Regions from separate parts of the Butyricicoccus faecihominis genome, predicted to be linked through region 1. Evidence: predicted binding sites of a transcription regulator. Region 1 holds the regulator's gene; each other region holds the start of a gene.
The links. Region 1 encodes Rex, which represses fermentation and respiration genes when NADH is low (regulators of the CRP and FNR family bind a similar motif). Its sites were predicted from a motif close to ATTGTTAANNNNTTAACAAT; they were not measured.

Region 2: a site for Rex is predicted at 2,942-2,961, ahead of IEY11_RS13515 (acyl-CoA dehydrogenase). Genes of this name have one in related genera too.
Region 3: a site for Rex is predicted at 3,930-3,949, ahead of IEY11_RS12965 (butyryl-CoA:acetate CoA-transferase). Genes of this name have one in related genera too.
Region 4: a site for Rex is predicted at 6,191-6,210, ahead of gap (type I glyceraldehyde-3-phosphate dehydrogenase). Genes of this name have one in related genera too.

Annotation. Positions count from the first base shown of each region.
Region 1 covers NZ_BMQH01000011.1:651-8,598, forward strand. Annotated here, with positions in the region: gene metA (homoserine O-acetyltransferase MetA) at 1-714, shown strand, start outside; gene IEY11_RS11175 (redox-sensing transcriptional repressor Rex) at 792-1,448, opposite strand; gene IEY11_RS11180 (isocitrate/isopropylmalate family dehydrogenase) at 1,488-2,645, opposite strand; gene IEY11_RS11185 (aconitate hydratase) at 2,752-4,674, opposite strand; gene IEY11_RS11190 (type III pantothenate kinase) at 4,995-5,840, opposite strand; gene IEY11_RS11195 (metallophosphoesterase family protein) at 5,867-6,373, opposite strand; gene IEY11_RS11200 (hypothetical protein) at 6,549-6,815, shown strand; gene IEY11_RS11205 (hypothetical protein) at 6,828-7,193, shown strand; gene IEY11_RS11210 (hypothetical protein) at 7,207-7,446, shown strand; gene IEY11_RS11215 (GreA/GreB family elongation factor) at 7,703-7,948, opposite strand, start outside.
Region 2 covers NZ_BMQH01000017.1:17,131-25,078, reverse strand. Annotated here, with positions in the region: gene IEY11_RS13530 (carboxypeptidase regulatory-like domain-containing protein) at 1-306, opposite strand, end outside; gene IEY11_RS13525 (heme-degrading domain-containing protein) at 396-854, shown strand; gene asnB (asparagine synthase (glutamine-hydrolyzing)) at 914-2,743, opposite strand; gene IEY11_RS13515 (acyl-CoA dehydrogenase) at 3,097-4,248, shown strand; gene acrB (acryloyl-CoA reductase electron transfer subunit gamma) at 4,270-5,070, shown strand; gene acrA (acryloyl-CoA reductase electron transfer subunit beta) at 5,090-6,205, shown strand; gene IEY11_RS13500 (hypothetical protein) at 6,279-6,683, opposite strand; gene IEY11_RS13495 (ATP-dependent Clp protease ATP-binding subunit) at 6,886-7,948, opposite strand, start outside.
Region 3 covers NZ_BMQH01000015.1:14,607-22,554, forward strand. Annotated here, with positions in the region: gene IEY11_RS12950 (tRNA lysidine(34) synthetase) at 1-428, shown strand, start outside; gene IEY11_RS12955 (LytR/AlgR family response regulator transcription factor) at 465-1,202, shown strand; gene IEY11_RS12960 (sensor histidine kinase) at 1,199-2,467, shown strand; gene IEY11_RS12965 (butyryl-CoA:acetate CoA-transferase) at 2,560-3,900, opposite strand; gene IEY11_RS12970 (transporter substrate-binding domain-containing protein) at 4,209-5,075, shown strand; gene IEY11_RS12975 (amino acid ABC transporter permease) at 5,176-5,814, shown strand; gene IEY11_RS12980 (amino acid ABC transporter ATP-binding protein) at 5,827-6,615, shown strand; gene IEY11_RS12985 (4-hydroxybutyrate dehydrogenase) at 6,901-7,948, shown strand, end outside.
Region 4 covers NZ_BMQH01000014.1:22,754-30,701, reverse strand. Annotated here, with positions in the region: gene IEY11_RS12650 (sugar phosphate isomerase/epimerase family protein) at 1-20, shown strand, start outside; gene IEY11_RS12645 (LPS biosynthesis protein) at 124-474, opposite strand; gene IEY11_RS12640 (iron-containing alcohol dehydrogenase) at 1,956-3,098, shown strand; gene IEY11_RS12635 (S-layer homology domain-containing protein) at 3,498-4,289, shown strand; gene IEY11_RS12630 (hypothetical protein) at 4,455-4,778, shown strand; gene IEY11_RS12625 (sensor histidine kinase) at 4,829-5,908, opposite strand; gene gap (type I glyceraldehyde-3-phosphate dehydrogenase) at 6,301-7,329, shown strand; gene IEY11_RS12615 (MarR family winged helix-turn-helix transcriptional regulator) at 7,480-7,914, shown strand; gene IEY11_RS12610 (sulfite exporter TauE/SafE family protein) at 7,916-7,948, shown strand, end outside.

The DNA of each region.
Region 1 (7,948 bases):
GATCTGATCCAGACCGAAACGTACCATTCCAAAAATACGCCGGAGGATCATCTTCTCACCTTCTACAAGACGTTCGACGATATCCGCGACCAGAAATATGACGGTTTTATCATCACCGGTGCGCCGGTAGAGACCATGTCGTTTGAGGAAGTCGAATACTGGAAGGAACTGACCGAGATCATGGACTGGACTAAAACGCACGTTCATTCCACGCTGCACATCTGCTGGGGGGCGCAGGCCGGTCTGTATTATCACTACGGTATTCCGAAGTACATGCTGCCCGAAAAAATGTCCGGTATTTTCAAGCACCATGTTCTGCTGCCGAAGGAGCCGCTGCTGCGCGGCTTTGATGATATCTTCTGCGCACCGCACTCGCGCCACACCGAGGTGCGTGCCGCCGACATCCGCAAAAACGATCGTCTGACCATTCTCGCAGAGTCGCACGAAGCCGGTGTGCACATCGTAGAGGCAATGAACGGCCGTCAGATCTTTGTGCTGGGCCACGGCGAGTACGACGCCGACACGCTCAAAAAGGAGTATGAGCGTGATCTGGCTAAAGGCATGAACCCGGAGGTGCCGCGCCATTACTTCCGCAACGATGATCCCAATGAGGACGTACTGGTGACCTGGAAGGCACATGCCAACCTGTTTTACACCAACTGGGTCAACTATTATGTGTACCAGACAACACCGTATTATCTGGACAAAATGTAATACCAAAGCCGCTCATCCATTGGATAGCGGCTTTTTTCGCACAAAAAAGGGAGTATCAAAAGATACTCCCTTTCGTTTTACAGGTTCTGCGCTCTTTCCTCGTCTGCTGCGCCGACCAGATGGCACAGTGTCATCAGGCTGTCCGACAGATGCACGTTTTCGACCGGAACGCCCAGTCCCTCCAAATGAAGGTCCTCGCCGGTGAAATTCCACAGACCGCGGATACCGCGCTCTACCAGACCGTGTGCGATACGCGGAGCATCTCCGCGCGGAATGGTGAGCACCGCCACATCCGGCTTGTTGCGCTCAATAAACTCCGCAAGCGTATCCGCGCTGCGTACCTCATGGCCGCCAAAGCGCTGACCGATGAGCTGCGGATTTGCGTCAAACGCACACAGCAGCTCAAAGCCGCTGGCAGAAAAGTTAAAGTTATTAAGCAGTGCACGACCGAGGTTGCCGGCACCCAGCAGAATCGCCGTGCGGCCGGTCCGCAGACCCATGATCGCACCCAGCTCCTCCTGCAGTTTGTCGATATTATAGCCGTAGCCCTGCTGACCAAAGCCGCCGAAGCAGTTAAAGTCCTGACGAATCTGCGAAGCGGTCAGTCCCATGCGCTCTGCCAGTGCTTTGGAGGAGATACGCTGCTCCCCTTCAGCCTTCAGCTCACAAATATTCCGATAATAGCGAGGCAATCGCTGAATTACCGCTTTGGAAACCTCTTGCTTGTGTTCCACAGACCCTCTCCCTCTCTCAAATTCTATTTCTCGTGTAAATTACAGCTTAGCGATGGTATCCAGCACATAATCGGTAAATTCCTGTGCGGTTGCACCGGTATCACGACCGGTAACAACAACCTTGTGCTCCTCTACCATGCAGATATCAAGTGCGCGGTCGAGCTTCTTCGCCAGTTCGATTTCACCGATGTGCTCAAGCAGCATAACAGCTGCACGCAGTACGGAGGACGGATCCGCGTACTTTGCGCGGCCTTCCTGTACCATACGCGGCGCAGAGCCATGAATTGCCTCGAACATCGCATAGCGCTTGCCGATATTGGCAGAGCCTGCCGTGCCAACACCGCCCTGGATCTCAGCGGCCTCGTCGGTGATGATGTCGCCGTACAGGTTCGGCAGTACAACGACCTTAAAGTCGCGGCGGCGCTTGTCGTCGAGCAGCTTTGCTGTCATGATGTCGATGTACCAGTCATCAAACTGTACTTCCGGATACTCCTTGGCTACCTTCTGGCAGGTATCGAGGAACTTGCCGTCGGTGGTCTTGATGATATTCGCCTTGGTGACGCAGGAAACGCGGTTCTTGCCGGTCTTGCGTGCATAGTCGAAGGCCAGACGAGCGATACGCTCGCAGCCCTGCGAGGTAGCTACGGTAAAGTCGATGAACAGATCGTCGTCGATCTGCACGCCCTGCGAACCGACAGCGTAGCCGCCCTCGGTGTTCTCGCGGTAGAACGTCCAGTCGATACCCAGCTCCGGCACCTTTACCGGGCGCACGTTGGCAAACAGGTCGAGACCCTTGCGCATTGCAACGTTTGCGGACTCTACGTTCGGCCACGGATCGCCCTTGCGCGGGGTCGTGGTGGGGCCCTTCAGGATAACGTGGCACTTCTTCAGCTCTTCCATAACGTCGGGCGGGATAGCGCAGCCGAGCTCGGCACGGCGCTCGATGGTCAGACCATCGATCACGCGGAACTCTACCTTACCGGCCCTTACCTTGTCCGCCAGCAGAACCTCCAGCGCGTGCTGGGCCATGCCGGTGATCATCGGGCCGATGCCGTCGCCGCCGCACACGCCGATGATCAGCTTGTCCAGCTTGGAGTAATCAATAAAATCGTCCTGCGCCTTCATATCCATGATACGCTTGCGCTGGCTCTCTACAACTGCCTCAAATTTATCCAGAACAGACTGGTCGATAGACATGGTTTTGTCCTCCTACACCATTGATATTATTTTAACAAAAGAAAATATGGCTGTCAAGTCCGACCAGAGAACCCGCTTGGCTCTCCGGTCGGCATAACGTCTTGACTCACTTGCTCTGCTGACGTGCGTACAGCAGCGTGCCGCCTGCAAGCAGTGCGTGACGCTGGCGCTCGGAAACCTCACAGTCGGCCTTGAAGGTCTTGCCGCCGCAAACAACGGTGACCTGCTCGCCGTTCTTCACTTCCTCGAGCACGTTCGGCAGAGAGATTTCATCCAGCAGATTGACTGCATCGTAGTCCGCCGGATCGGCAAAGGTCAGCGGGATGATGCCGGAGTTGACCAGATTTGCCTTGTGAATTCGTGCGAAGGACTTGCACAGTACAGCCTTTACGCCCAGATACAGCGGAACGAGCGCCGCGTGCTCACGGGACGAGCCCTGACCGTAGTTTGCGCCGCCGACAATTACGCCGCCGCCCTGCTCCTTGCAGCGGGACGGGAACTCCGGATCGACGTTGATGAAGCAGTAGTTGGAGTAGTACGGCACGTTCGAGCGGTACGGCAGCAGCTTTGCGCCGGCCGGCAGGATGTGGTCGGTGGTGATGTTGTCCTCGGTCTTGAGAACGACCTTGCCGGTGTAGGATGCCTCGAGCGCCTTGCCCAGCGGGAACGGCTTGATGTTCGGGCCGCGAACGACCTCAACCTCAGCTGGATTCTCGGCCGGCTTTACGATCATGTTGTCGTTGATGGTGAAATGCTCGGGCATTTCGATCTCCGGCATCTCACCAAGGGTGCGCGGATCGGTCAGCACACCGGTCAGTGCAGACGCTGCTGCAACCTCCGGAGATACGAGGAAGATCTGTGCATCCTGGGTGCCGGAACGGCCCTCAAAGTTGCGGTTGAAGGTACGCAGCGATACGCCGCCAGACTCCGGCGACTGGCCCATGCCGATGCAGGGACCGCAGGCGCATTCAAGGATACGCGCACCGGCCGAAATGATATCCGCCAGAGCGCCGTTCTGCGCCAGCATATTGAATACCTGCTTGGAACCGGGGCTGATAGTCAGAGAAACCTCCGGGCTTACGGTCTTGCCCTTGAGGATGGAGGCAACCTTCATCATGTCGTAGTAAGAGGAGTTGGTGCACGAACCGATGCAGCACTGGTTTACCTTGATCTCGCCGATCTCGGATACCTTCTTGACGTTATCCGGCATGTGCGGCATAGCAGCCAGCGGCTCAAGCGCGGACAGGTCTACGGTGTACTCCTCGTCGTACTCTGCGTCCGGGTCGGAGGACAGCGGTACCCATACGTCGCCGCGGCCCTGTGCCTCGAGGAACTTCTTGGTTGCCTCGTCGGACGGGAAGATCGAGGTGGTAGCGCCCAGCTCAGCGCCCATGTTGGTGATGGTGGCACGCTCCGGTACGGACAGGGTCTTTACGCCCTCGCCTGCGTACTCTACGATCTTGCCGACACCGCCCTTGACGGTCATCTGGCGCAGTACGTCCAGAATAACGTCCTTCGCAGATACCCACGGAGACAGCTTGCCGGTCAGATTGACGCGGACCATCTTCGGCATCGGAATGTAGTATGCCCCGCCGCCCATTGCAACTGCAACGTCCAGACCGCCGGCACCGAACGCCAGCATGCCGATGCCGCCGCCGGTCGGCGTATGGCTGTCCGAACCGATCAGAGTCTTGCCCGGTGCGCCGAAGCGCTCCAGATGTACCTGATGGCAGATGCCGTTGCCTGCCTTCGAGTAGTAGATACCGTGCTTCTTAGCGACAGAACCGATATATTTGTGGTCGTCCGCATTCTCGAAGCCGGACTGCAGGGTATTGTGGTCAATGTAAGCGACCGAACGCTCGGTCTTGACCTGATCGACGCCCATCGCCTCAAACTGGAGATAAGCCATCGTGCCGGTGGCATCCTGCGTCAGCGTCTGGTCGATCTTGAGACCGATTTCCTGACCCAGTACCATTTCGCCGTCTACCAAGTGCGCTTTCAAAATCTTCTGCGCGATTGTCATACCCATGTGTGTTTCCTTCGCTCCTTTATGTCCCGACGCGAAAGACTTTCGCTTTCGCGCCCCATTCTCGTCAGAATGGGTGGTTGCGGCTTCCACAGCCTTCTCCACGGTGTAACCCACACCGTGCCCAAAAACAAAAATAGAAGTGGTGTTCGCATACACGAAACCACTTCTATTTTACAACATTCTATCGGTTTTGCAAAGCACTTTTCACCGCAGTGATTTGAAAAAGTTCAAGCCTTTTTCTGCGTTTTTTCAGCAGAATTACTGTTTTCGGCAGAAAGTCACTTGTGTTTGCTGAAAAAGCGGTTCCACGGCAGCTTAACTTATTTGTTCTCCTGCCATGCACCTTCCTCAGTCACTTCGATGACGCTGTTATTCATATCCAGCTTGCGGTTTTCAAACGCCTCGCGGTTGTTCTCGTAGATGAGACGCAAGCCCTCGAGCGTCAGGTTCGGGTCCACATCGTCGATGAGGTCGCAGTATTCCGCCATCATGCGGCCCATGCCGCCGGTAGCGACTACTCTTGCCTTGCCGCCCAGTTCCTTCTGGATATCCGTGATGATGCCGGTCAGCGCGCCGACATAGCCGCGCACCGCACCGGACTGCATGGACTGCACAGTGGTCTTGCCGATGGCATTCTCCGGCCGCTCAATGTCCACGCGCGGCAGCTTGGATGCCTTGAGGAACAGCGCCTCCATCGCCACCTTCAGACCCGGGAAAATCGCGCCGCCCTGATACGCGCCGTTCTCGTCGATGGCATCAAAGGTGGTCGCCGTGCCGATATCCACGATGATGAGCGGCTTGCCGTACTTGCGAACCGCAGAAACCGCGTTGACCAGGCGGTCCGCGCCGACCTCGCGCGGGTTGGCATAGCAGTTTTCAATGCCGATATCCGCATCGCGGCCTGCAATGACCGGCTGCACAAACAGATACTTGCGGATGGCGTTGATGAGCGTGTACATCACCGGCGGCACGACCGACGCGATAACGACCGCCGTCGTATCCGCACAGGCGATATCGTGGAAGTGATAATACTGCGCGATCAGCATACCCAGCTCATCCGAGGTGCGCTCAGAATTGGTGGAAATGCGGAACGAGCCGCGCAGCTTGTCTCCGTCATATAAACCGAACACCATGTTGGTGTTGCCTACGTCGATTGCTAAAAGCATAATGTTCTCCTAATTTTCTATTTCTCTTACAGACTCTCTTTTCGCAGCAGACTGCCGTCCTCATCGACCAGCTCGAGCAGCGTAGCCCGTCCGTTCTCGATGGTCAGCCGTGCATAGCTGGCCGGACCGCCGCGCGGCAGACTGATACTGCCCGGATTGCATACCCACACGCCGTTCTCCCGCTCGAGCATCATGCGGTGCGTATGCCCGAAAAAGGCAAGCGCGCAGTGCTCCTCGTAAGCCCGCTGGGACACAATGCCGCTCGACAGCATGCCGACACGCTCACGGTGGCCGTGCGTGATATAAATCCGCACGCCGCCCGGTGTCACAACCGCATTCAGCGGCACTTCGGGATCAAAATCGTTGTTGCCCCGCACACGGCAGATCGGCATAGCCGGGAACACACGCTCGATCTCCCGGGCATCCTCGGCGTGATCGCCTAAGTGAATGACCGCCTCCGGTTCTTCCCTGTCTACCGCAAAGGCCATTGCCATGTTATAGCCGTGGGAATCTGCAAATATCAGCACTTTCATGTTGTTCCCTCTCTCTGCACCGCCGCACATATAGCTGTATTTTACACCGAGTATCCCGCGATGTAAAGTAATTTTCTTGCGATCAGCCACAATTTATTTCCCGGTGCACACACTTCTCCTCCCGGCGGCATATACTGTCATGAAACAACTTCTTATGAGAGAGGACGGGACGCGAATGAATCAGAACGAACTGCTCCGCAGACTTGCGGCACAGGCCGGTGGAGATGCAGCACTCGAACGGCTTTCCGGTGCGCTCGGCACCGCAGACGGCAGGCGTGCGGTCGAGCAGCTGTCCGCACAGCATGCCGATGAGCTGGAACAGGCCGCAAAAGCCGCTCAAAGAGGTGACATGCGCAGCGCAGCACAGGCAGCGCAAAAACTCATGCAGACACCCGAGGGTGCGCGGCTTGCCGCTCAGCTGCGGCACATTTTCGGCAAATAAGGAGGCTTTTGCATGGAAAACGATATGCTTTCCTCGCTGCTGAGCGACCCGGAAGCACTGCAGAACGCGATGAAAACCGTGTCCGACCTGCTCGGCGGTCAGCCGTCCGCACAGGCAGAGCCGCAGAGCACCTACGACCCTGCTTCCGAGATGATGCAGAAAGCGCTTCCGGTCATCGGCGCGATCGCGCAGAGCGGACAGAATGCCGTAAAACCGGAAAAACGCGCACTGCTCGGTGCGCTCAAGCCGTTCGTTGCCGAGGAGGTCTCCGGCCAGTTCGACCGTGCCCTCCGTCTGGTCAGCATGGCTCGGATGGCGCGCGCGGCACTCGGACAGGTGAACCTCTCTGCAGACGATACCGCGCCGCGAGCCTTATAGGAGGTGCTGACCCATGTATAACCGCTATCTTGCCGCCGCAGAGCAGACCGCACCGGAAACAAACGAATCGCCGCAGAGCAGCACCTTTTCCGGTCTCGGACGCACGCTGAATGCGCGTCTGCAGGGTGTCCGGCTGGACATGGATACTATGATCGCCCTGCTCATCGTGTGGTTCCTGCTGATGGACGATGACGGCGTGGTGGATTGGGAACAGTTTCTGCTCACCGCCGCCCTGCTCCTGTTTGGGCTGTGAGTACATGAAAAAACTGCCGCACGGTTGATGTGCAGCAGTTTTTTATTGCATTCGCGTGCTATAATTGAGAATGAGCGCTATCCTTGCGCAGCTCTGTCCGCGCTGCCGCGATTTCTTGCAATACGGCAAGTATTGCAAGAAACCGCGCCTCAGCAGTACGCAGAATTTATTCGCAAACCGCTCTTGTTCCATTATGCGGTATTGCCTTAATCCGCGCCTTCGGTGCGCACATTCATTTTCCATTCTCCATTTTCAATTACAAAATAGGTCCCGACCCATCATCCTTCTCCTTGGTGATGGACTTGATCACAACAGTATAGCTGTCGCCCTCTTCGGTGGTGACATCCACCCGGTCACCGACCTTTTTGCCGAGCACCGCCTTGCCAAGCGGTGCCTTGCAGCTGATTCTGCCGTTCAGCGGATCACACCGCACGGTCGTTACCACCTGAATGGTATCCGTGTCATCATCGTCCTCAAACAGCAGCTCCACCTTATCGAACAG
Region 2 (7,948 bases), on a different contig from region 1:
GCCGGAGAACATGGCGATGTGCAGCGCGGTCAGCGGTGTGTAGCCCTCGGCGGAGATTTCGACCGTGTAGACCGCAAACGGCGGACCGCTGCCCGGACTCAGCGAGTTGCTACGCGGCGGCGTTGTCAGTATCATGGACGGCGTCATGCCGCCGGAGTCGGTCGTGACCGAGTAAAGCAGCGTGCGCATGCCGGTATCATCCGGCGCGGTGGAGACGGAAACGATGGCGTTTTCAAGCGGCAGTGCGCCTAACGCGGTCGTGACGAGTACACGCAGTTCGGCGGTGCCGTCGGTCAGTTCAGCCATGAAAAAACCTCCTTGTCAGCAGGTGAAAAAACAGATATACTAAAGGTAACAGCCGCAAAGGCGGCAAAATCTCGAAAGGCGGGGACAGTATGCAGGATTACAAAACAATGATCTCCATGTGTGCAGAGCAGGAGGAGAAGTTTCAGTTTGAGCATTTTTCGCGCGAGGATGCGCTGAAAATCGGCCTCAAGCTGCATGAAAACGCAAAGGAGCAGCCGGTTGCGGTTGAGATTACGGTGAACGGTCTGGTCGTGTTCCGTTACTTCGCAGAAGGCGCAAAGCCGGACAGCGAGCTGTGGCTCGCGCGCAAGCGCAACGCGGTTGACCTGATGGAAACGTCCTCGCTGCGGTTTTTCGCAGAGCTGGAGGACGCGGGTGAGACCTTCGCGGACCGCAAGCTCGACCCGAACGAGTACGCCGCAGGCGGCGGTTTCCCGATCCGGCTGCGCGGCACCGGCGTGATCGGTTCCATCTGCGTTTCCGGTTATCCGGATCATGTGGATGATCATCAGCTTATCATTAACACACTGGCGGAGTATTTCGCATAATTGAGCATTTTAAATGGAGAATGGAAGATGAACGTATCGTTTTTCATTCTCCATTATTTTTATACTATTTTGACATGATAATGCCGAAACCACCGGTCAAGCTGGATGATATACGCGAAAATCTGCGGGGTGCGCATCAGCTGTCCGAACCACGGTTCGGTGAGGCTTTCCGGCCGCTGCATGAGTTTTTGTACGGCATTCCGGTCGAACAGGGAAGCGGTGACCGAGGTGTTATCCTCGAAAATACGGCGGACATAGTCCGCGCACAAGCGGGTATAAACCGGATGAAAGGTTTTCGGATACGGACTTTTCTTGCGGTAAACGATCTCTTTGGGCAGTTCATCGGCGAATGCGCGGCGCACGATGCCCTTCTCACGTCCCTCGAGCGATTTGAAGCCCCACGGCATATTATAGGCATATTCGACAATGCGGTGGTCGCAGAAGGGCACGCGAACCTCAAGACCGGAGTACATGCTCATGCGGTCCTTGCGGTCGAGCAGGGTCGCCATGAACCAGTCAAGATTGAGCACGAACATTTCACGCATCCGGGCTGCTTTTTTGTCATCGGACGGCAGTCTGGGTGCGCGGGCGCAGGTGTCGCGGTAGTGCTGGCGCACAAATTCCTCGCCGTTTCTAACGGCATCCGGTGTGAGCAGACCCAGCCGCAGACCGACCGACCGTGACCACGGAAACGTATCTTCAAACAGAATTTCCTCACGGTGGTACCACGGATAGCCGCCAAATAACTCGTCGGCGCACTCGCCGGACAGGCAAACGGTGGTTCCGCCGCGCTTAACGGCCGCACAGAACAGCAGCAGGGAGGAGTCCACATCCGCCATGCCGGGCAGCGCACGCGCATCCGTCGCGGGGAGCAGAGCCGCGCACAGTGCCTCCGGTTCGAGCACAACGCGATGATGGTGCGTACCGAGAAAATCCACCATTTGATCAATATACGAATCGTCACTATTAGGTTGAAATATACTCTTTGTAAAATATTTATCGTTGTCCCGATAATCCACCGACCAGGTATGCAGCGTTTCGCCGCGGGCCGCGTAATCTTTCGCCGCCAGCATGGACAGGATGGACGAATCCAGTCCGCCGGACAGGAAACACGCCAGCGGCACATCGCTGACCAGCTGGCGCCGGGCGGCATCGCAGATGAGCGTGTGCGTGCGCTCGATGGTAGTCGGCAGGTCGTCCTCATGCTCGTGCGCCTCGAGCTGCCAGTAAACGTGATCGGTGAAGTTTTCCGGAGTCAAAACGGCAAAATGTCCGGGGAGCAGCGACTTGATCTGCCGGAAAACGCCGGATTCCGGCGGGCGCGCAGGCCCGAGCAGCAGCAGCATGCGCAGACCATCCTCGTCGAGCGCAGGCTCGATCTCCGGATGGCACAGCACGGTGTCAATGGTCGAACCGAAGGTCAGACCGTTGCGAATGGGAGCGAAAAACAGCGGTTTCACGCCCAGTCGGTCGCGGCAGAGCGTCAGTCGGCGTTCGCGTTTCTCCCAGATGGCAAAGGCGAAAATGCCGTTCAGCCGCGCAAATGCGTCGGTTTTCCACTCGAGATAGGCGTGCAGCAGCACTTCGGTGTCCGAATGTCCGACAAACTCGTGCCCGCGTGACATAAGTTCTGTACGCAATTCCGGCGTGTTATATAACTCTCCGTTATATATAAGGATAGTATTCCTGTCGGGAGAGTACATCGGCTGCTTGCCGCCCTCCGGATCAATGACGATCAGCCGCCGATGGATAAGCGCTGTGTCCTCGTCAAAATACGTGCCTTCGGCATCCGGCCCGCGCGGCGTAAGCGTTCGCTTCATTCCGTGAAGGATCGGTCCGCCGCGGCGTGCGTCGCGTTCATAATCGACAAAACCGCCGATACCACACATAGGCGATTCCTCCTCTGATTGATGGTTTCCTTCTGTTATATGTATTAAATGTGAAAAATATGAAGTAAAATCGTAATTTTTCTAAAAAATATAAGCGGCGACAGAACAGGATGAGGGTTGCGTGCAATATGCGTTCGTCCCTGCCGACATTTGGCAGAAACGCACAAAAAATGGAGTGCGGATTTTATTAGTAAAAAGAATGTTAAATCCTTGACAAATGGTTTCCGGCCGCTATAATAGAGATAGACATGCTCCAAACAAGGACCTCGCTGGGCGCGGCGCTGCGGCCAATGACCGTGTGCGCTGTGTTTTTGTGCGTGTCCGCTATTATTTATTTTTGGGAGGTTTATGGCATGGATTTTAGGCTTACAAAAGAAGAAGCACTGTTCCAGAAGATGTGCCGCGAGTTCGCTCTGAATGAAGTAGAGCCGATCGCAGCTGAGATCGATGCGGAAGAGCGCTATCCGGAGGAAACCGTTCAGAAGCTGATGAAGTACGGCCTGATGGGCATTCAGTTCCCGAAGGAAGTCGGCGGCTCCGGCGGTAACTATATCTGCTATTCTATCGCTATCGAAGAGATGAGCCGCGTATGCGGTACCACCGGCGGCATTATGTCCGCTCACGGCACCCTGGGTGCTTGGCCGATTTACGCTTTCGGCACCCCGGAGCAGAAGGAAAAGTGGCTGCGCCCGCTGATCGAGCCGAAGGAAGGCGCCAAGATCGGTGCATTCGGCCTGACCGAGCCGAACGCAGGTACTGACTCCGCTGCACAGCAGACCATGGCTGTTAAGCAGGAGGACGGCTCCTACATCATGAACGGCTCCAAGGTGTTCATCACCGGCGGCGGCCGTGCAGATACCTACGTTGTATTTGCTATGACCGACAAGACCAAGGGCAACAAGGGCATTTCTGCGTTCATCGTTGACAAGGACGACCCGGGCTTCTCTATCGGCAAGATCGAGCACAAGATGGGCATCCGTGGTTCTCAGACCGCTGAGCTGATCTTTGAGGACGTTCATCTGCCGGCAGACCGTCTGCTGGGCAAGGAGAACGGCGGCTTCAAGATCGCTATGATGACTCTGGACGGCGGCCGTATCGGTATCGCTTCTCAGGCTCTGGGCATCGCACAGGGCGCTCTGGATAAGGCTATCCAGTACATGAAGGAGCGCGTACAGTTCGGCAAGACCCTTGATAAGTTCCAGGGCCTGCAGTGGATGGTAGCCGACATGGCAACTCAGATCGACGCTGCTCGTCTGCTGGTTCGCCGTGCTGCATTCAACCACGATGTTGGTCTGCCGTTCACCAAGGAAGCTGCTATGGCTAAGCTGTACGCTTCTGAGGTTGCAATGGACGTTACCACCAAGTGCGTACAGATTTACGGCGGCTACGGTTACATCCGTGAGTACCCGATGGAGCGCATGATGCGTGACGCTAAGATCACCGAGATCTACGAGGGCACTTCTCAGGTTCAGAGAATGGTCATCGCTGGTCAGGTTCTGCGCTAAGAAAAGGAGGAAAACTGAACTATGAAGGCAATTGTTTGTGTAAAGCAGGTTCCGGATACCTCCGGCAAGGTTGCTGTTAATCCCGATGGCACCCTGAATCGTGCATCCATGCAGACCATCACCAACCCGGACGACCTGAACGCTGTAGAGGCTGCTCTGAAGCTGAAGGACGCTACCGGCTGCAAGGTCGTTGTTATCACCATGGGTCCTCCCCCGGCAGAGGGCATGCTGCGTGAGCTGATCGCTCGCGGTGCTGATGAAGGCGTTCTGGTTTCCGCTCGTGAGTTCGGCGGTTCCGATACCTTTGCTACTTCCCAGATCCTGGCTGCTGCTGTTAAGAAGGTTGGCCTGGAGAAGGACGACATCGTATTCTGCGGCCGTCAGGCTATCGACGGTGATACCGCTCAGGTTGGCTCTCAGATCGCTGAGAAGCTGGACATCCCGCAGGTTTCCTATGTTGCCGGCATCGAGAAGGATGGCGACAAGGTTGTTGTTAAGCGTATGCTCGAGGACGGCCACATGACCATCGAGACCCAGACCCCGTGCCTGCTGACCTGCATTAAGGAGCTGAACGAACCCCGTTACATGTCCCTCGGCGGCATCATGGACTGCTACTCCGCTCCGGTTTCCGTATATGATTACAACACCCTGAAGGACGATCCGCTGATCGATCCGACCACCATTGGTCTGAAGGGTTCTCCCACCAATATCTTCAAGTCTTTCACTCCCCCGCAGAAGGGTCAGGGCAAGATGCTCGAGGGCGCTGACAAGGCTACCTGTGAGACTCTGGCGGCTGAACTGCTGAAGAAGCATATTATCTGATTGAAAGGAGAACAGAACAATGGCTGATTTTAATAACACCAACCTCGCCGATTTCTCCGGCGTATGGGTATTCTGTGAGCAGCGCCAGGGCGAGCTGCAGCCGACCGTGCTCGAGCTGATCTCTGAGGCACGCAAGCTGGCAGACGACATGGGCACTGAAGTTTGCGGCCTGCTGCTTGGCGGCAAGGGCGTAGGCGAGAAGATGGCAAAGGAACTGGGCGCTTACGGCGCTGACAAGGTTCTGGTTTGCGAGAGCGACCTGCTCGAGACCTACACCACCGATGCATACGCAAAGGTTCTGTGCGACACCGTTATGGCTAAGAAGCCGGAGATCCTGCTGATCGCCGCTACCAACATTGGCCGTGACCTGGGCCCGCGCTGCGCAGCTCGTCTGCACACCGGTCTGACCGCAGACTGCACCCACCTCGACGTAGACGTAGAGAAGTACGCTGCATTCCTGCAGGAGGCTTCCACTCTGCCGCAGGCTCAGATCGATGCTCTGAACCGCGAGGACCGCAACCTGAAGATGACCCGTCCGGCATTCGGCGGTCACCTGATGGCTACCATTATCTGCCCGCGCTTCCGTCCGCAGATGGCTACCGTTCGTCCGGGCGTACTGAAGAAGGGCGAGTACAACGAGGCTAAGGCTAACGCAGTAGTTGTTGAGCCGGTAGCTTTCGAGCTGTCCGAGGCTGACATCAAGACCAAGGTTCTCGAGGTTGTTAAGGAAGCTAAGGAGCTGGTTGACCTGACCGGCGCTGAGGTAGTTGTATCTGTAGGCCGTGGTATCTCCAAGGACGTTGAGACCGGCATCAAGCTGGCTGAAGAGCTGGCTGGCCTGTTCGGCGGCGTTGTTGGCGGTTCCCGTGCTGCTATCGACTCCGGCTGGCTGTCTGCTGACCACCAGGTTGGTCAGACCGGCAAGACCGTACATCCGAAGCTGTACGTTGCTCTGGGCATTTCCGGCGCTATCCAGCATAAGGCTGGTATGCAGGATTCCGAGTGCATCGTAGCAGTTAACAAGTCTGATTCCGCTCCGATCTTCGACGTAGCTGACTACGGCATCTGCGGCGACCTGTTCAAGGTTGTTCCGATGATGATCGACGCAATCAAGGCTGCTAAGGCTGCTAAGTAATCAACTGAATATCGTTCAGATTTGATAGAAAAGCCTCTGTCCGATGGACAGAGGCTTTTTGTGCTGTTTGGGTTCATTGTTCGGCGCCTACACTGGGATACTCAGGGTCGCGGTCAAGATAATATTCGACATGGTAAATCCCGTAATAGTCGTTCACGATTTTGCGGACATCTTCGACGTATTGATTTGTGGATGTGTCGCTGTATACGCCACGCAGTGTTTTATACGGGTTTTGCTCGAAAGTGGTGATATAGTCCTTGGTTGCAGCCGGAAAATAAAGCGATTGCTTGTAATGACCCGGCATGTGTGCCCCTTTGGATGCCATAAATGCAACACACTCCTTGTCTGGCAGGTCGGACAGCCGGATTCCGGTCTGCATATATTCCGAAACCGGCGGCGTGTTTTTGACCGTTACAGTCATAATCGCAATGGTGGCGAACAGCAGGACGAAAATTGCTTTGATTCGTGGCTTCAGCATGGTATCACCGCCTTGTCTTGTATATGTTCATTATACTATAAAATCGGTCCGATTTGGAAGAATAGATTTCGATTGGTTGCGAATTACGGGTGCTTCCATTCTCCATTTTTCATTCTCAATTCTGTGCACAGACCAAAAAGACGCAAAACCCAAAGAGGTACGATTCTCACGAATCGTACCTCTTTCGCTATCCGGATAAGGATTATTCGTCCTTATTTTCAGTTTCTGCGGAAGCCTTTGCATCCTTATGCGTCAGCACCAGCTTATCGTCGGCGGCATCGAGCGTTACGCTGTCGCCTTTCTTGATCTTGCCCTCAAGGGATTCCTCGGCAACAAGATCCTCGACCTCGTTGGTAACAGCGCGGCGCAGCGGGCGGGCACCGTAAACCGGATCAAAACCAGCCTTAGCCAGATGCTTCTTAGCGGCCTCGGTCCAATCCATGGTGATCTCCATATCCTGCATGCGGGCAGCAACCTTGCGGAGCATGCCGTCGGCAATCTGTGCAATCTCGTCCTCATTCAGACGGTTGAACACGATGATGTCGTCGATACGGTTGAGGAACTCCGGACGAACCGCGGTCTTGAGTTCCGCCATAACGTCGGCCTTGATCTGCTCAAAGGTGCGCTCTGCAGCGTCCTCCGGCTTGCCGTCCGCAAAGCCGAGCGACTTGCGGCCGCTGCCGGTGATCTTCTGTGCACCGATGTTGGACGTCATGATGATGATGGTGTTTTTGAAATCTACATGGCGGCCCTGACCGTCGGTGAGGATACCATCCTCAAGGATTTGCAGCAGGATGTTGAACACATCCGGGTGTGCCTTTTCAATCTCATCGAACAGAACAACCGAGTACGGGTGACGGCGAACCTTTTCGGAAAGCTGGCCGCCCTCATCGTAGCCGACATATCCCGGAGGCGAACCGATCATACGCGAAACGGCGTGTTTCTCCATATATTCGGACATATCGATGCGGATCATGGCGTTTTCGTCACCGAACATCGCTTCGGCCAGCGCCTTGCTCAGCTCGGTCTTGCCGACACCGGTCGGGCCGAGGAACAGGAACGAACCGATCGGGCGCTTCGGGTCGCGCAGGCCGACACGGCTGCGGCGGATCGCCTTGGCAACTGCCGTTACAGCTTCGCTCTGGCCGATAACACGCTGATGCAGCGTATCCTCGAGGTGCAGCAGGCGCTGCCCCTCGTCCTCAGTCAGCTGGGCGACCGGAACACCGGTCCAGCCGGAGATAACGGCGGCAATATCGTCCTCG
Region 3 (7,948 bases), on a different contig from region 1:
GCTCGCTCTGTGCCAAGCTGCGCCGCGGTGCTCTGCACGATGCCGCCCGCAAGGCAGGCTGCAGCAAAGTTGCGCTCGGCCATCACTTTGACGATGTAGTCGAGACCTACATGCTTTCCTTATTTTATGAAGGCCGCATTTCGTGCTTTTCGCCGGTAACGTACCTCGACCGTGCCGACATCACGCTCATTCGTCCGCTGCTGTATGTGCCGGAGTATTATGTGCGCTCGTTCGCCAAACGGCATGAGCTGCCGATCGTGCACAATCCGTGTCCGGCGGACGGCAACACCAAGCGGCAGGAGATCAAGGATTTGCTGAAAAGTCTCGAAAAGACCATGCCCGGTGTGCGCGAGCGCATTTTCGGCGCCATGCAGCGCTACCCGCTCGACGGCTGGGAACCGGACAAGACCCGCCGCGATTACAAATGATCTGTTCCCTATATAAAAAGAAAGGAGATGAGAACCATGATCCAGATTGGCTTCTGCGACGACGATCTCAGCATGCTCGATGAACTGCACGAGCTGCTCGGCAGCTACCGTGCGGAACACAACGCCGATATCGCCCCGACGGCCTTCCAAAGCCCGTTCGAGCTGCTGGCGTCCATCGAAAAGGGCGCACGCTTTGATATTCTGCTGCTCGATGTGCTCATGCCCGGTGAAAACGGCATCGAAGCCGCCCGTGAGATCCGTCAGTACGACTCCAACGTGAAGATCATCTTTCTCACCTCGTCCGCAGAGTTTGCCGTGCAGTCGTATACGGTGGGCGCGTATTTCTATCAGCTCAAGCCAATCTGGCCGGAGAGCTTCTTCCGGCTGATGGATTCGGTCATTGCCGCCTGCTCGCGTGAGAGCAGCGCCAGCCTGATTCTGCGCTGCAGAACCGGCATCACACGCGTTGAACTGGACAAGCTGGAATACTGCGAGGTCATCCGCCGTTCCCTGCTGCTGCACAAGACTGACGGCACTGTGCTCGAAGCCGCCGGCAGCATGGACAGCCTGTGCGAAAGCCTTGCCGAACACAGGAATTTTCTGCGTATTCACCGCTCCTACCTTGTAAATTTAGAGCATATCCAGACGATCACGCCGAAAACGCTTGTCATGTCCAGCCGCGCCGAGCTGCCCATTCCGCGCGGACGCTACAACGACATCAAGGATGCTTACCTTGAACACGCCTTTCAGAAAGAGCAGGTGTTCCTGACATGATCGCACTCGCTGTTGACCTTTGCAACTCCGTTGCCGTTACGCTGTTCGGCATCGCGCTCTCTGCGGCATTCTGCAATATCCACTGGACGCCCAAGGCGAAAAAGCGCATGCTGCTGTACACGCTGATGATCTTCTGCCTGTCTGGCATCGCCTACCTCGGTGTGGACCCGGGCTTCGGACGCTATCTGTATCCGCTGCACACCCACCTGCCGCTTGTGCTCGCGCTGTGCTCGCTCAGTCATGAACGCCTGTGGCCGGTGATTTCTGTGCTGACGGCGTACCTGTGCTGTCAGCTGCGGCGCTGGCTGGCGCTGATCGCGGTTGCCGTCTTCTCCGGCGGAGACACCATGCAGTACGCTGTGGAAATGATCGTCACCGTGCCGCTGCTCATTCTGCTGCTCAAGACCGCACCTGCCATCCGGTCGGTGTCGCAGTATTCGCTGGCGGTGCAGTGTCAGTTCGGCATTGTGCCCGCGGTGTACTATGCGTTTGACTATGCCACCCGCGTTTACACCGACCTGCTGTTCTCCGGTTCGGCCGTAGTCGTGGAGTTCATGCCGTTCGTGTGCAGTGCGGCGTACCTGCTGTTCCTGATTCACATTTCCAGAGAGCAGCACGCACGGCTGCATTTGGAGGAGCTGAAAAGCAATCTTGACCTGCAGGTGCATCAGGCCGTCCGTGAGATTGAAGCACTGCGTATCTCTCAGCAGAAAACCCGCGCCTACCGGCATGATCTGCGGCATCATCTGCAGTACATCACCGCCTGCATCGAGAATGAGCAGTATGAGCAGGCACTGCAGTACATTCACTCCATCAGCGAGGAAATCGAAGCCAGCCGCGTGACCGTTTACTGCGAAAACGAGGCGGCAAACCTGATTCTCTCATCGTTTGCCGACCGTGCCAAGGCACAGAGCATCTCGCTTGCGGTGCATGCCGTGCTGCCCAATCAACTGCCGCTTGCCGAGAGCGACCTGTGCGTGCTGCTCTCCAACGCGCTTGAGAATGCGATTCACGCATGCAGCGAGCGCGCAGACGGCATTCGCGGACATATTGAGGTGCAGGCCTACGAAAAATCCGGAAAGTTCTTCCTGCAGATTGTCAACGACTGCACGCAGCCGGTGCAGTTCAGCCACGGCGTGCCGGTCTCCGACCGCGCCGGACACGGCATCGGCGTGCACAGTATTTGCAGCATTGTCGAGCGATACGGCGGCGTGTACAGCTTTTCGGTTAAGAATCAGCAGTTTATTCTGCGTATCTCTCTTTAATCATATAAGAAAAAAACGCTCTGTTTTCACAGAGCGTTTTCTTATAAACAGTAGCAAACACCGTGCGGAACTGTCGTTCCGCTGACAGCATTTTATCTCTTATTAGAGCGCTTCCAGATACGCATCTTCTCCGCTTCCTGAATCAGCTGCTCGCGGAAATCCGGATGCGCAACCGAGATCAGAGCCTCCGCACGCTGCCATGCAGTCAGACCCTTGAGGTTCACCTTGCCGTACTCGGTGACAAACCAGTGCGCGCACGGACGGGCATCGGTAACGACCGAGCCGTTCTCAAGCGTCGGACGAATGCGGCTCTCGAGCGTGCCGTCCTTCTTCTTAAAGGTGGACGAGCAGCAGATGAAGCTCTTGCCGCCCTTGGACAGATACGCGCCCAGAACGAAGTCCAGCTGGCCGCCTGCACCGGAAATCTGCTTGACACCGGCACTTTCTGCGTTCATCTGACCGAACAGATCCACATCCACGATATTGTTGATGGAAATGAAATTGTCGATCTGTGCAATGGTGCGCGCATCGTTGGTATAGGATACCGGTGCAGACATGCACTCCGGATTATCATTTACAAAATCGTACAGCTTCTGGGTGCCTGCGCCGAACGCGAACACCTGACGGCCGCGGTCGATGGCCTTCTTCGAGCCGTTGATCTTGCCTGCACGGGAAATGTCAACGAAAGCGTCAACGTACATCTCGGTATGAACGCCGAGGTCCTTCAGGTCGGACTCCGCGATCATCGAGCCTACGGTATTCGGCATGCCGCCGATGCCCAGCTGCAGGCACGCGCCGTTCGGGATTTCCTCCACGATCAGCTTTGCAACCGCCTTATCAACCTCGGTCGGCTCGCCGCCTGCGCCCATCTGCGGCATTTCGGTGTCGCTCTCAACGATCATATCCACCTGCGAAATGTGAATGCCGTCCTCAAAGCCGCCAAGGCAGCGCGGCATATACTTGTTGACCTCAACGATAATAACATCGGATACATCGCAGACGGCTTTCAGGTGCGAAGCCTGCGGACCGAAGCTGAACCAGCCATGTGCGTCCATCGGCGCCACCTGAATCATGGCTACATTGACATGACGGACGTTCTCGCGGTACCAGCGCGGCATCTCGGAGTAGCGCAGTGCGCTGTAAAAGCCGAAGCCCTCCATGCAGGCCTTGCGCTCAATGCCGGACATGTGCCACGAGTTCCAGGTGATCTTATCGGCTGCATCCGGAATATCGAATACCGCCGGTCGGCGCATGAGTACGCCGCCGCGGAAGTTTACGTCCTCCAGCTCGCCCATGCGGGCCGCAAGTGCCTTGTCCAGTGCAACAGGCGTACCCGTACACCAGCCGTAGTCTACCCAGTCACCCGATTTAACAACTTTAACGGCTTCATCCGCCGTTGTCAGCTTCTGCTGATACAGTGCAGTATAATCCACGCTGATTCCCTCCGTCTTACTTGTTCTTCATTGTTTATTCTTTAACAATCATGCTTACTTATGATTATAATCTCTTTTGGGGTACAGGTCAACACAGGTTCGCAAAAAAGAGTGAGAATCCATTCAAACCGCTTCCCGCCCTCTTTCCCTTATATTTCACCCGGTTATTTTAGATTTTGCACAAAATACCGCCCGGTTACCCTTCAAAAATACTGAAAATCCGCATGAAAATCAGGGGTTGATTTTCTGCGCTAAAGTGTTATAATAGTAAACAAGATATGAACCGAATTACAGGAGGTTTTCTAAAAATGAAGACGAAGAAACTTCTCGCACTGCTGATGGCAGGCGCAATGAGTGTATCCATGCTGTCCGGCTGCGGTGGCTCTGCTGCCAAGACCGACGACTCGAGCGCCGATGCGGCTGACACCTCAGCTTCCGCTGAGAGCGATATGGATTATGTAAAGAGCAACGGCAAGCTGGTCATCGGCATCACGGATTTCGCACCGATGGATTATAAGGAAGACGGCTCGGACGAGTGGGTCGGCTTTGACGCGGACATGGCAAAGGCTTTCGCTGAGAGCCTGGGCGTAGAAGCTGAGTTCATCGAGATCAACTGGGACAACAAGATCATGGAGCTGGATTCCAAGGGCGTTGACGCCGTTTGGAACGGCATGACCCTGACCGATGAGGTCAAGACCTCCATGAACTGCTCCGACCCGTATGCAACCAACGCACAGGTAGTCGTTGTTCCGTCCGACAAGGCCGACGCTGCCAAGGACATCGACTCTATCAAGGATATGACCTTCGCGGTTGAGTCCGGCTCCGCCGGTGAGGCTGCTGCACAGGCTGCCGGTCTGAATGCAACCGCAGTTCAGTCTCAGGCTGACGCACTGATGGAGGTTGCCGCAGGCACCTCTGATGCCTGCGTGATCGACCTGCTGATGGCAGGCGCTATGATCGGCGAGGGTACCAGCTACCCGAACCTGACCTACACCGTAAACCTCAACGAGGCCAACGGCGAGGAGGACGAGAACTACGTTGTAGGCTTCCGCAAGGATTCTGACCTGACCGAAGCATTCAACGAGTTCTATAAGGCTGCCTCCGATGACGGCGTGGTTCTGGCTTTGGCTCAGAAGTACGGCGTACAGGAAGCAATCGTAGATCCGGAGGCTTAACTCCCATTCCCCCAGTTAATATAAGGCAGAAGGCGGACTACCGTCTTCTGCCTTATGTGTCACAGGAAATAAAGTAAAAAAGAGGTAAAGAGGAAACGACATGTTTGCCAATGTAACACTTAGCCTGATGGGCGGCTTTGTTACCACCGTACAGCTTTTCTGCCTGACGCTGGTATTCGCTCTGCCGCTCGGTCTGCTTATCAGCTTCGGCTCGATGAGCCGCATTACACCGCTGCGCGCACTCATCAAAATCATCGTCTGGATCGTCCGCGGCACGCCGCTTATGCTCCAGATCATCATCATTTTCTACGGTCCTGCCCTGCTGTGGGATATTTCCCTGCCGCGCTTCACCGCTGCGCTGGTTGCGTTTGTCATCAACTACGCCTGCTACTTCTCGGAGATCTTCCGCGGCGGCATTCAGGGCATTCCGAGCGGTCAGTATGAAGCCGGTCAGGTGCTCGGCATGACCAAAAGCCAGATTTTCTTCAAGGTAACGCTGCTGCAGGTCATCAAGCGCGTTATCCCGCCGATGGGCAACGAGTTTATCAACCTTGTTAAAGATACCGCACTGGCGCGTACCATCGCGGTATACGAGGTGCTGTGGATGGGCGAAAAGTTCATCAAGAGCGCCGGTATCATCTGGCCGCTGTTCTACACTGCCGTATTCTACCTGCTGTTCAACGGTATTCTGACCCTGCTGTTCGGCTGGATCGAAAAGAAAATGGATTACTTTAAATAAGGAGGAGCCGTTATGCCTATTCTGGAGGTACAGCACCTTTATAAGAGCTTCGGCTCTACCAAGGTGCTGAAAGACATCAGCTTTACATTGGAGCGCGGCAAGGCGCTTGCCATCATCGGCTCGTCCGGTTCGGGCAAGACCACGCTGCTGCGCTGCCTGAATTTTCTCGAAACCCCGAATGAGGGTAAGATCATTGTAAACGGCGAGACACTGCTCGACGCTGCCGACCATGCCGCCAAGAGCGATGCGCAGATCCGCAAGAACCGTCTGCACTTCGGCATGGTGTTCCAGTCGTTCAACCTGTTCCCGCAGTACACTGCACTGGAGAACGTCATGCTCGCTCCCCTGCTGCAAGCCAAGGAACGCCCGGACTACAAGCAGAACAAGCGCGAGATTCACGAGCAGATCGAGCACCGCGCCATCGAGCTGCTCGAGATGATGAGCCTCGAGGGCCGCATGAGCCACTATCCGCACCAGCTGTCCGGCGGTCAGCAGCAGCGTGTCGCCATTGCGCGTGCGCTCGCGCTCAAGCCGGATATCCTGTGCTTCGATGAGCCGACCTCGGCGCTCGACCCCGAGCTGACCGGCGAGGTGCTGCGCGTTATCCGCTCACTGGCGGACCAGCACACCACCATGATCATCGTCACCCACGAGATGGCGTTTGCCCGCGATGTGGCCGATCATGTCGTGTTCATGGACAGCGGCACCATCGTTGAGGAGGGCACGCCGACAGAGGTATTTGAAAATGCGCATAACGAGCGAACACGCGCATTTTTGAGCCGTTTTTCGCAAAACAGCTAAAGAACGGAAATTTATGCAAAAACTTTTCGGTACTTTTCACCATTACCCCATTTACAAATCACAATAAATACGTTAAAATAGTCCCGTAATAAGATTGCGGGACTTTTTATTGTCTTTTTGTACAGGTTTAGTTGGTCAATTTTTGATGAAATTATTGTTTGTTTATGTTGAAGTTTTGGCGCAAATTTGCTACAATAAGAACACAGGAAAAAACCACCCTGTAAAATCATGTAATAAAAAGCCGCACGGCCTTTTATAAAATTTTTGATTGGAGATGTTTCTACTATGGCTATGGATGCTTTCAGCGCCTCCCTGATGAAGGACAAGAGAGAGATCGTCATTGCCCCGACTATTTACAAGTTTGACACCTTTGGTGCTTTCGCTGAGGAGTTCAAGCTGGGCGAGCGCGACGTCGTTCTGACCAACGAATTCATCTACAAGCCCTTCATGGAAGAGCTTGGCCTCAAGAGCAAGTTCGTATTCCAGGAGAAGTTCGGTGCAGGCGAGCCTTCCGAGGCTATGATCGAGACCATGTACGAGGCTATTCCGTACGATTCCTACGACCGCGTAATCGCAGTAGGCGGCGGTGCTATCATGGACCTTTGCAAGCTGCTCGGCTGCAAGCGCCCGACCTCCGTACATGAGCTGTACTTCAAGCGCGAGCCTGTTGTACATGAGAAGGAAGTTATCGCTATCCCGACCACCTGCGGTACCGGTTCTGAGGTTACCAACATTTCTGTTGCTATCGTTAAGGACGAGAAGGACGGCAAGCTGACCGGCGGCGATACCAAGCTCGGCCTGGTTTCCGACGACATCATCCCGAACAAGGTTTGCCTGGTTCCGGATCTGCTTAAGACCCTGCCGTACAAGCCGTTCGCAGCATCCGCTATCGATGCTCTGATCCACGCTACCGAGTCTTTCCTGTCCCCGCACCGCAAGACCGTTACCTCCGAGATGTTCTCCGTTAAGGCTATGGAGATGATCCTCGAGGGCTTCCGCCGCATCGCTCTGGAAGGCCCGGACGCTCGTATGGATTACCTCGGCGAGTTCGTTCATGCTTCCCTGTTCGCAGGCATCGCATTCCTGAAGGCCGGCTGTGCAACCGTACACGGCATGTCCTTCCCGCTCGGCGGCACCTACCATGTTCCGCACGGCGAGTCCAACTACGCTCTGTTCGGCAAGATCCTCGAGATGTACGACGAGTACGAGCCGGCTGGCGAGCTGGGCAAGTTCAAGGAAATCGTTGCTCGCTGCCTGGGCTGCACCAAGGAAGACGCTCTGCGCACCCTGAACGTAACCCTGGAGAAGGTTCTGCACCTGAAGCCGCTGCATG
Region 4 (7,948 bases), on a different contig from region 1:
TCAAGCACGAGCTGCTGTAAAGAATACTTCCTGAATACACAAAAGGACTTGGGTTTTCACTCAAGTCCTTTTTCATTCGGCAGATAAAAACGGACAAACCGCTTTGGTTTGTCCGTTATATTTTTATTCTCCGCAGCCGGGACAGTCGGAACAGTCACCGCACTCGGTACCTTCCGCGGCCTTGCGGTCCTCGTAGGCGCGCAGCGTGCCTTCGGTCATGTGGCTGAGAGCCGCCAGCCGCTCGTTTACCATATCCCACAGGCACATCGGCAAATGGTCGCGGTGTCCGCGGTGGATAGTCACGCACTCGAAGCAGTTGCCATGATGGCGGCACGCCTCCTTGCACGGGCAGTGGTCACCGGATTCGCGCACCTGACGCAGAAATTCCAGCTTGATCTTGAGCGCTTCTTCCTTCTTGCCCTCGCGGTCAAGGTCGTTCTGCAGGATGGCCAGCTCGTTTCCGTCTATTTTCATAAGTATCGCTCCTCTATATATTGCACTGTATTGCATTTCCATCATAGCAGAGTTTTGACAGTTTCGTCAAAGCAACTTTATCCAAAACCGTGTTTTCGTGCAGTTATACAGATTTTCAACACTCATTTTATCTATTTTGCCATTGACAAAAAAGGACAAAATAAAGCCCTCATTCACAGACACATGAACGAGGGCTTTTACTTCCAAATCTCCATAGATCCTCTTTTCCCGACAGGATATTTCCCATCGCATTTGGATTGGTATTCGGTTGTTTTTTCGGCATCTTTCGATCTTACGTTCGCGGAACCGCCCGGCTAAGGTTCGTTTACTGCACAAACTACATAATCCGTTTGGTTGCCTTTCCTACATTCGGGAACTCTATTTCCAGTGGGTGATGCGTCACTGCTCGGCGGAAGATGTGATACAGCCTGCCTTGTCGAACCGGATTTTACTCGGACTTTGATATTATCTCGTTCCGATACGGTATGTCTATGCTGCAGATACTCATCAGTATGCCCATCGGCGGGTGCAGCATCCGGCAGGTATCGTAAGATACTTCGTTTTGTTCGCCGGCGCATCAAATATCAGGGTTCTGTCATGTATGAACCTTACTTTCCTGCTGCCTCGATCCGCTTGACTGTCTTAGTATGCCATGTACGGATAGTTAAATTCACGAGGATAGCTTCCCCAAAGTTACCGTTGTTGTTACCTTTGCTTAGAAGCCGATCGCGCTTTTCAGGCGGTTCAAATTGTGGAATTGGAACTCGCTCATTTTTTCAGCTATCACCTTGATCGTTTCGGTCACAGCGCCGCGGCGAGTCCCGCGAACTGGTAAGATGCCTCTTCTGATACCATTGGACTCACCTCTTTCGTGGGTATCAAACCGGATTGACATCCTTCAGATTAGATGAAGGTTTGCGCCTTTTGGAGTAAAACCCCTGTTTTACTTTGCCTTTGGTGTTTGCCTTTATCTTTTCTGTGTCATTATAATATCATCAATATTGCACAACGTCAAGCGTTTTTTACGACTTTTTAGACTGCATATTGCACAACAAAAAGCCGTTCATTTCGGTGATTTGGCTCTTTTCTCCAAGTGTGGAATTTGGTATAATAAAAGTGTTAGGGCTTGCGAAGCGAGCGGAATCTGCGCTGACGCCGCGCGGGCGCGGCACGGGTATGTCGCGCAACTCGCTGGTCTGGATATAACGGATGACACCTCCGAGTTACAATTATCAGTAATCTTTACCGTAGGGTGCAACGTCCTCGGCACACCGTTACTTTCTGAACTGCACCATCTGCATCGCAGGGGCGGTCATTGGCCGTCCATGCAACGTGAGGACATTACTTAAGGCAACACCGCAAAATTTATTTGCAAACCACTCTTGTTCAATTATGTGGTATTGTCTTAACTCCCACTTGGTAGGAGCTCTTCACTCTAATTTCTAATCACTAACTACTAATCCCAAAAGGAGGCTATTGCAGTGGAAAACTTTAGCTTTTATATGCCGACACGCTTATTTTTCGGTGCCGGATCGGTCAAGCGTCTGGCCAAGGTACGTCTGCCGCAGGGCACGGGTCTGATCATCACCGGCGGCACCTCCACCACCAAACTGGGTTATGTGGCCAAGGTGGCGGATACGCTGGCGGAAGCCGGTCACCCGACCATGGTATACAACAAGGTACAGCCGAACCCGACGATCGAGGGTGTGCGCGAGTGCGCTGCGCTCTGCCGTGAGCAGAACATTGCATTTGTTGTCGGTCTCGGCGGCGGCTCGTCCATCGACACGGCCAAGGCGGTTGCCATTATGGCGACCAACGACGGCGACTGGTGGGACTACATTCACGGCGGCACGGGCGGCGGCAAGCGCATGGTCAATGCCGGACTGCCGATTGTTGCCATTCCGACGACCGCAGGCACGGGCACGGAGGCTGACCCGTTCACAGTTATCACCAACGGTGAGGAAAAGATCGGCGGCGGCGGCGAGAAGTGCTTCCCGACCATTTCGATCGTCGATCCGGACTTTATGATGACCGTTCCGCCGCATCTGACGGCATACCAGGGCTTTGACGCATTCTTCCATGCGGCCGAAGGCTATCTGGCTAAGACTGCAAGCCCGATGAGCGACATGTTCGCGCTGCAGGCAATTACGCTGATTGGCAAATCGCTGGCAACGGCTGTTAAGGACGGCGGCAACGCCGATGCACGCGCGGATGTGGCACTGGCGAACACGCTGGCAGGTTTTGTCGAAACGCTGTCGAGCTGCAGCGGCGAGCACGCCATCGAGCATGCGCTGAGCGCGTTCCATCCCGATCTGCCGCACGGCGCGGGTCTGATCATGCTGTCCAAGGCATACTGGAGCCGCTTCAAGGACACCTCAGCTGACCGCCTGCAGGCCATTGCACACGCACTTGGACGTGCGGACGGCGATTTTCTCGCTGCGCTGGCTGAGCTGCAGCAGGCGTGCGGCGTGGACAAGCTGCGCCTGTCCGACTACGGTGTAAAGCCGGAGGATGCAGGCGAACTCGCTGACAACGCAGCAAGCACCATGGGCGCTCTGTTCCGTGTCGATCCGCGCACGCTGTCCCGCGAGGAGATTATAGACATCATCACCGAAAGCATTTAAGCGAATACGCTGAGAGCGGACCGATTGGTCCGCTCTTTTTTCGATAACGGCAGTTGCTAACACATTTTCGCGCGATAGCGCATGTTAAATAGCATTTGCATTGCAAATGCCAGCCCGTAGGCCTCTATCCTTAAAAATATTTAATGAGAGCAAAAGTCGGAGCGTGTACCGCGCAGCGCGGCCAAGAAGCCGCGCAAGGATAGCGCTGACTTTTTGACTTTGGGAGGGAGAAAGTTTCAACCAACGGGCGGAACTTTCGGACGACTTTGTGTCGTTTGCGTTACATCTGTGTTACACCGCTTGTATTGCCGCCAGACCATGCTATAATAGTCACAGAGTATGATATACGTCATACATCTATCGGCTTGCGACTCTGCCGCAGACAAGGAGGTACACTCTATGAAATTTCAACAGGTAATGGCATTTTTCCTCACCGGTGCAACGGCACTCTCCATAAGCACCACCGCGCTCGCTGCCGACCTTCCGGATAACGTTGATACCACCGTATCCGCCACACAGACCGCCGATGAGCAGGAAAACAACCTTTACACCAGGAACGACAAGGACCTGACCGATGCCGAGTTCGAGCAGAAATACGAGCTGCCGGAGAACTCGTGGTTCACGCCCGCAGTCCGCTATGTGATTGAGAACAACATCATGCTGCCGGCGGGTCATATCGACGGTAAAGAATATTTTCCGTGGTTCAATCCGGCGGAGAACCGTTATGCGGTTGCCAACGCGATTTATAACAGCGCAAAGCTCATTGACCCGGAACTGACTGCATCCTATGCGGGCATGGCCATCAAGGAAGCACCTGACTACAACCAGATTTATGAATCTGATCGTCCCGGCATGACATTCTGCTTTGAATCCGGCATTATGACCGGCGACAGCCAGCACTATCTGCGTCCCTATGACTCCATCTCCCGTCAGGAGTTCGCGGCAGTGCTGCAGCGCTACATCACGCTGCTCCAAAAGGCCGGAAAGATTACGGTTTCGACTGATACGAGTGTGAATACCGCGTTTACCGATGCTTCTTCGATCGCTCCGTGGGCGAAGGATGCCGTTGCGTTCTGTCAGACCAACAAGCTGATGAACGGCGACAATCACGGCGCATTCAATCCCAAGGGACAGATTAAGTCGGTTGAGCTGGCACAGGTGCTGTACAACCTGTCTCAGCAGATCAAATAATGTGCAAAACCACCTGTTATCACTGATAACAGGTGGTTTTGCTATGTCTTTGGGACGTCAATTTCACGTCACAGTTTTCGGTCAAAACGCGAATTGTAAAAATACGTTTTATCTGCTATAGTGCAGATACCGAGAGACAGCTTCCGCGAAAGAGGTGACGGCTCGATGAAAAAACGCATTGCATTCCTGCTGATCGTTCCGCTGCTGTGCGTACTGGCTGCAAATCTGAACATCAGCTATATGCCGACCGGCGGCCTGCTTTTTATCAGCACATGCACATTGGATGGTGAATCGTTCACTATCCGGCAGAAAACCATGCCTGACGGTACGAAAATCGCCGTTTACGACAGCGAAACCTCCATCGTATATGCGAAATACCACGGTTTGGCATACACCATCACCGAGATTCAGAAACCTGTGGACGGACATTGGCTGCCGGAGTCCATTAAGGTCTACCGCGGTTCGTACACCTCTCCCGCCAATACATAAGAGAACAGCCTCAGAGTGCGATTTCTCCACGCCTCCGAGGCTGTTTTATTTCATTCCAGGATGGAAAATTCAATTTCTTCGGCGGTATAGCCGTCCTCGATGATAGTCGGTGCACGGAACAGGTCATCCTCGAGCGTATGCGGCAAATGCGCCAGACACAGGTGCAGCACACTGCCGCCGCCCTCTCTCTGTGTGAGCAGCAGCCGTCCGCCGTGCGCCTGCGCAATTTGATTGACGAGCGGCAGACCAAGACCAAGCGGTGTGCCGCCGCGCACGAGTGCCCGGTAATCGTCTATCGAGGTGGTGCGCCGCCAGCCGGAAAGCAGGTCATCGAACTTCGCAGGGTCCAGTCCCGGGCCGGTATCGGCAACCGCAATCGTCACAAAATCCCGCGTATCGGTCAGCGAAACCGTGATTTCGCCGTCCTCCGGTGTTACGCGCAGCGCGTTTGTCAGCAGGTTATAGATTGCCGTACGCACCAGTCTCGCGTCAATGAGCGCGTCTGCATGCTCCGGCACCTGTACGATGAATTTTGCACTGCCCGCAGGCGCATGCGTCTCCGCCTGCTGCACGGCGTCGCGGCAGAGCGCTGACAGGTCGCAACGCCGCAGAGAAAGCTGCTCGGTCAGCAGCGGGTCGTGCAGTAAATCCGAGTGCGTCAGCAGCCGGTACAGCCGCATACACTGCCGCCGCAGCCCGTCTGCCAATGCAGGATCCTCCACCTGCTCGGCCTCGGCCATCAAAGCACCCAGATAACGCGAGCTTTTGTCCTGAATGACCCGCAGGCTGCCGTCATAGGCGGCACGGTCGCGCCGCAGATACGCCAGCAGTGCACCGCCGCGGTGCGGGATCATTTCGACCGTGTAGACCGTTCCGTCGATGTCCTCCTCTGCGGTGCAGGCAGACTGTGTATTTATGCACCGGAGCAGTATATTCCGCGTGCTGCCGCTCAGGAACGGATCCAGCTCCTCCATCGGGTGCAGACCGGAAAGCTGCTGTGCCGCGTCGCTGCACCGCTCGATACGCAGCGTATCGCTCACCGCGAACAGCGCCGCATGCCGCAGCTCGGTGCGCAGCAGCAGCTCGCGGACTGCGTTGCCGTCCAGCTGCGAAAAAAATGCGTCTTCCATCATTATCCTCCCAAAACACCGTGTAATTTTACCTTTGTACTGTGGGAAAGCTGCTGTCATTCTCGATCGTGTTTTCCTGCGTACGGTATATGCTGCGCGGTATTTGGCATACTAATCTCTGTCTTCGCGGATGTGAAAAAACAGTACGGCGCGCGCTGTGCTTTTCTCATCCCGAAAATCGGGGGATTATACAAACCGAATCCCCATATTTTGTACGATGTGTTTATTATACCACTGCCGCTACTGTCATTGCAAAGAAAATTATACAAAAATACCGGTCGGAATGACAAAAAAATCACAAATATTACACCTTGCGGCAAACTGCGCATTTAGTGTATAATAAAAACATCAACAGAGAACTTCATCAAAACATTTAGGAGGAACACTGTAAAATGGGTATCAAAGTAGGTATCAATGGTTTTGGCCGTATCGGCCGTATGGTTTTCCGCGCTGGTCTGAAGAACCCGAACATCGAGTTCGTAGCGGTAAACGATCCGTTCATGACTCCGGACTACATGGCATACATGCTCAAGTATGACACCATGCACGGTCGTTACGACGGCACCATCGAGTATGATGACAACTCCATCACCGTTGATGGCAAGAAGGTTCTGTTCTTTGCAGAGATGGACCCGAAGAACATTCCGTGGGGCAAGGTTGGCGCTGACTACGTTGTAGAGTCTACCGGCGTATTCCTGACCAAGGAGAAGGCACAGGCTCACATCGACGGCGGTGCTAAGAAGGTTATCATGTCTGCTCCGTCCAAGGACGACACCCCGATGTTCGTAATGGGCGTTAACCAGGACACTTACACCAAGGATATGACCTTCGTATCCAACGCATCCTGCACCACCAACTGCCTGGCTCCGATCGCTAAGGTACTGGACGAGGCATTCGGCATCACCGAGGGCCTGATGACCACCGTACACTCTGCAACCGGCACCCAGAAGGTTGTTGACGGCCCGTCCAAGAAGGACTGGCGCGGCGGCCGTGCTGCTTGCGGCAACATCATCCCGTCCACCACTGGCGCTGCAAAGGCTGTAGGCAAGGTTTACCCGAAGCTGAACGGCAAGCTGACCGGTATCTCCATGCGTGTACCGACCCTGGACGTTTCCGTTGTTGACCTGACTGCTAACCTGGCTAAGCCGGCTACCAAGGAAGACATCTGCGCTGCTATGAAGGCTGCTTCCGAGAAGCCGCTGTCTGAGGGCGGCCTGAAGGGCGTTCTGGGCTACACCGAGGATGCTGTTGTATCTTCTGACTTCCTGGGCGACGAGCGCACCTCCATTTTCGACGCTAACGCTGGCGTTTACCTGACCGACACCTTCGTAAAGGTTGTTTCCTGGTACGACAACGAGTGGGGCTACTCCAACAAGCTGCTGATGCTCATCGAGCACATGGCAGAGGTTGACAACAAGTAATTGCTGCCCACTGGCGTATAAAATGTTTTCAAAAAGCTCTTGTTCTTCGGAACAAGAGCTTTTTTCTTTCTCTCCGGCTTGACGGCACAGGCATATCATGCTATACTTAGTTCAAATTTAGACTATCTATTTTTGAAGCAGGTGATATACATGAATCCCTATATGGAATTTACGCACAAGACCGATCTGGCATACAGCGCAATGTGCCGACCGCTGTGCCGCGAACTCAAGCTGACACAGACGGCGTTTGACATCCTGCTGTTCCTTGCCAACAACCCCGGCCATGACACCGCCAGCGACATCGTGGAGCTGCGCCGGATCAAGGCGAACCTCGTATCAGTCAACGTCAACCGGCTGGTCGAAGAGGGCTATCTGCGCCGCGAGAGCATCCCCGGCGACCGCCGCAAGACCCGTCTGATATGTACCGACAAGGCGCTTCCCATCATCGACCGCGGCCGCGCATTGCAGGCGCAGTTCATCGACCGTCTGCTCTCCGGCATGAGTGATGAACAGCGGCAGGCGTTTGGCGATGCCGTCGGTGTCATCGACCGCAATCTCGACCAGCTCTTGCAGGAGGTGCGCTGATATGACGATGCTTTTCACCGTGCTCGTCACGTTT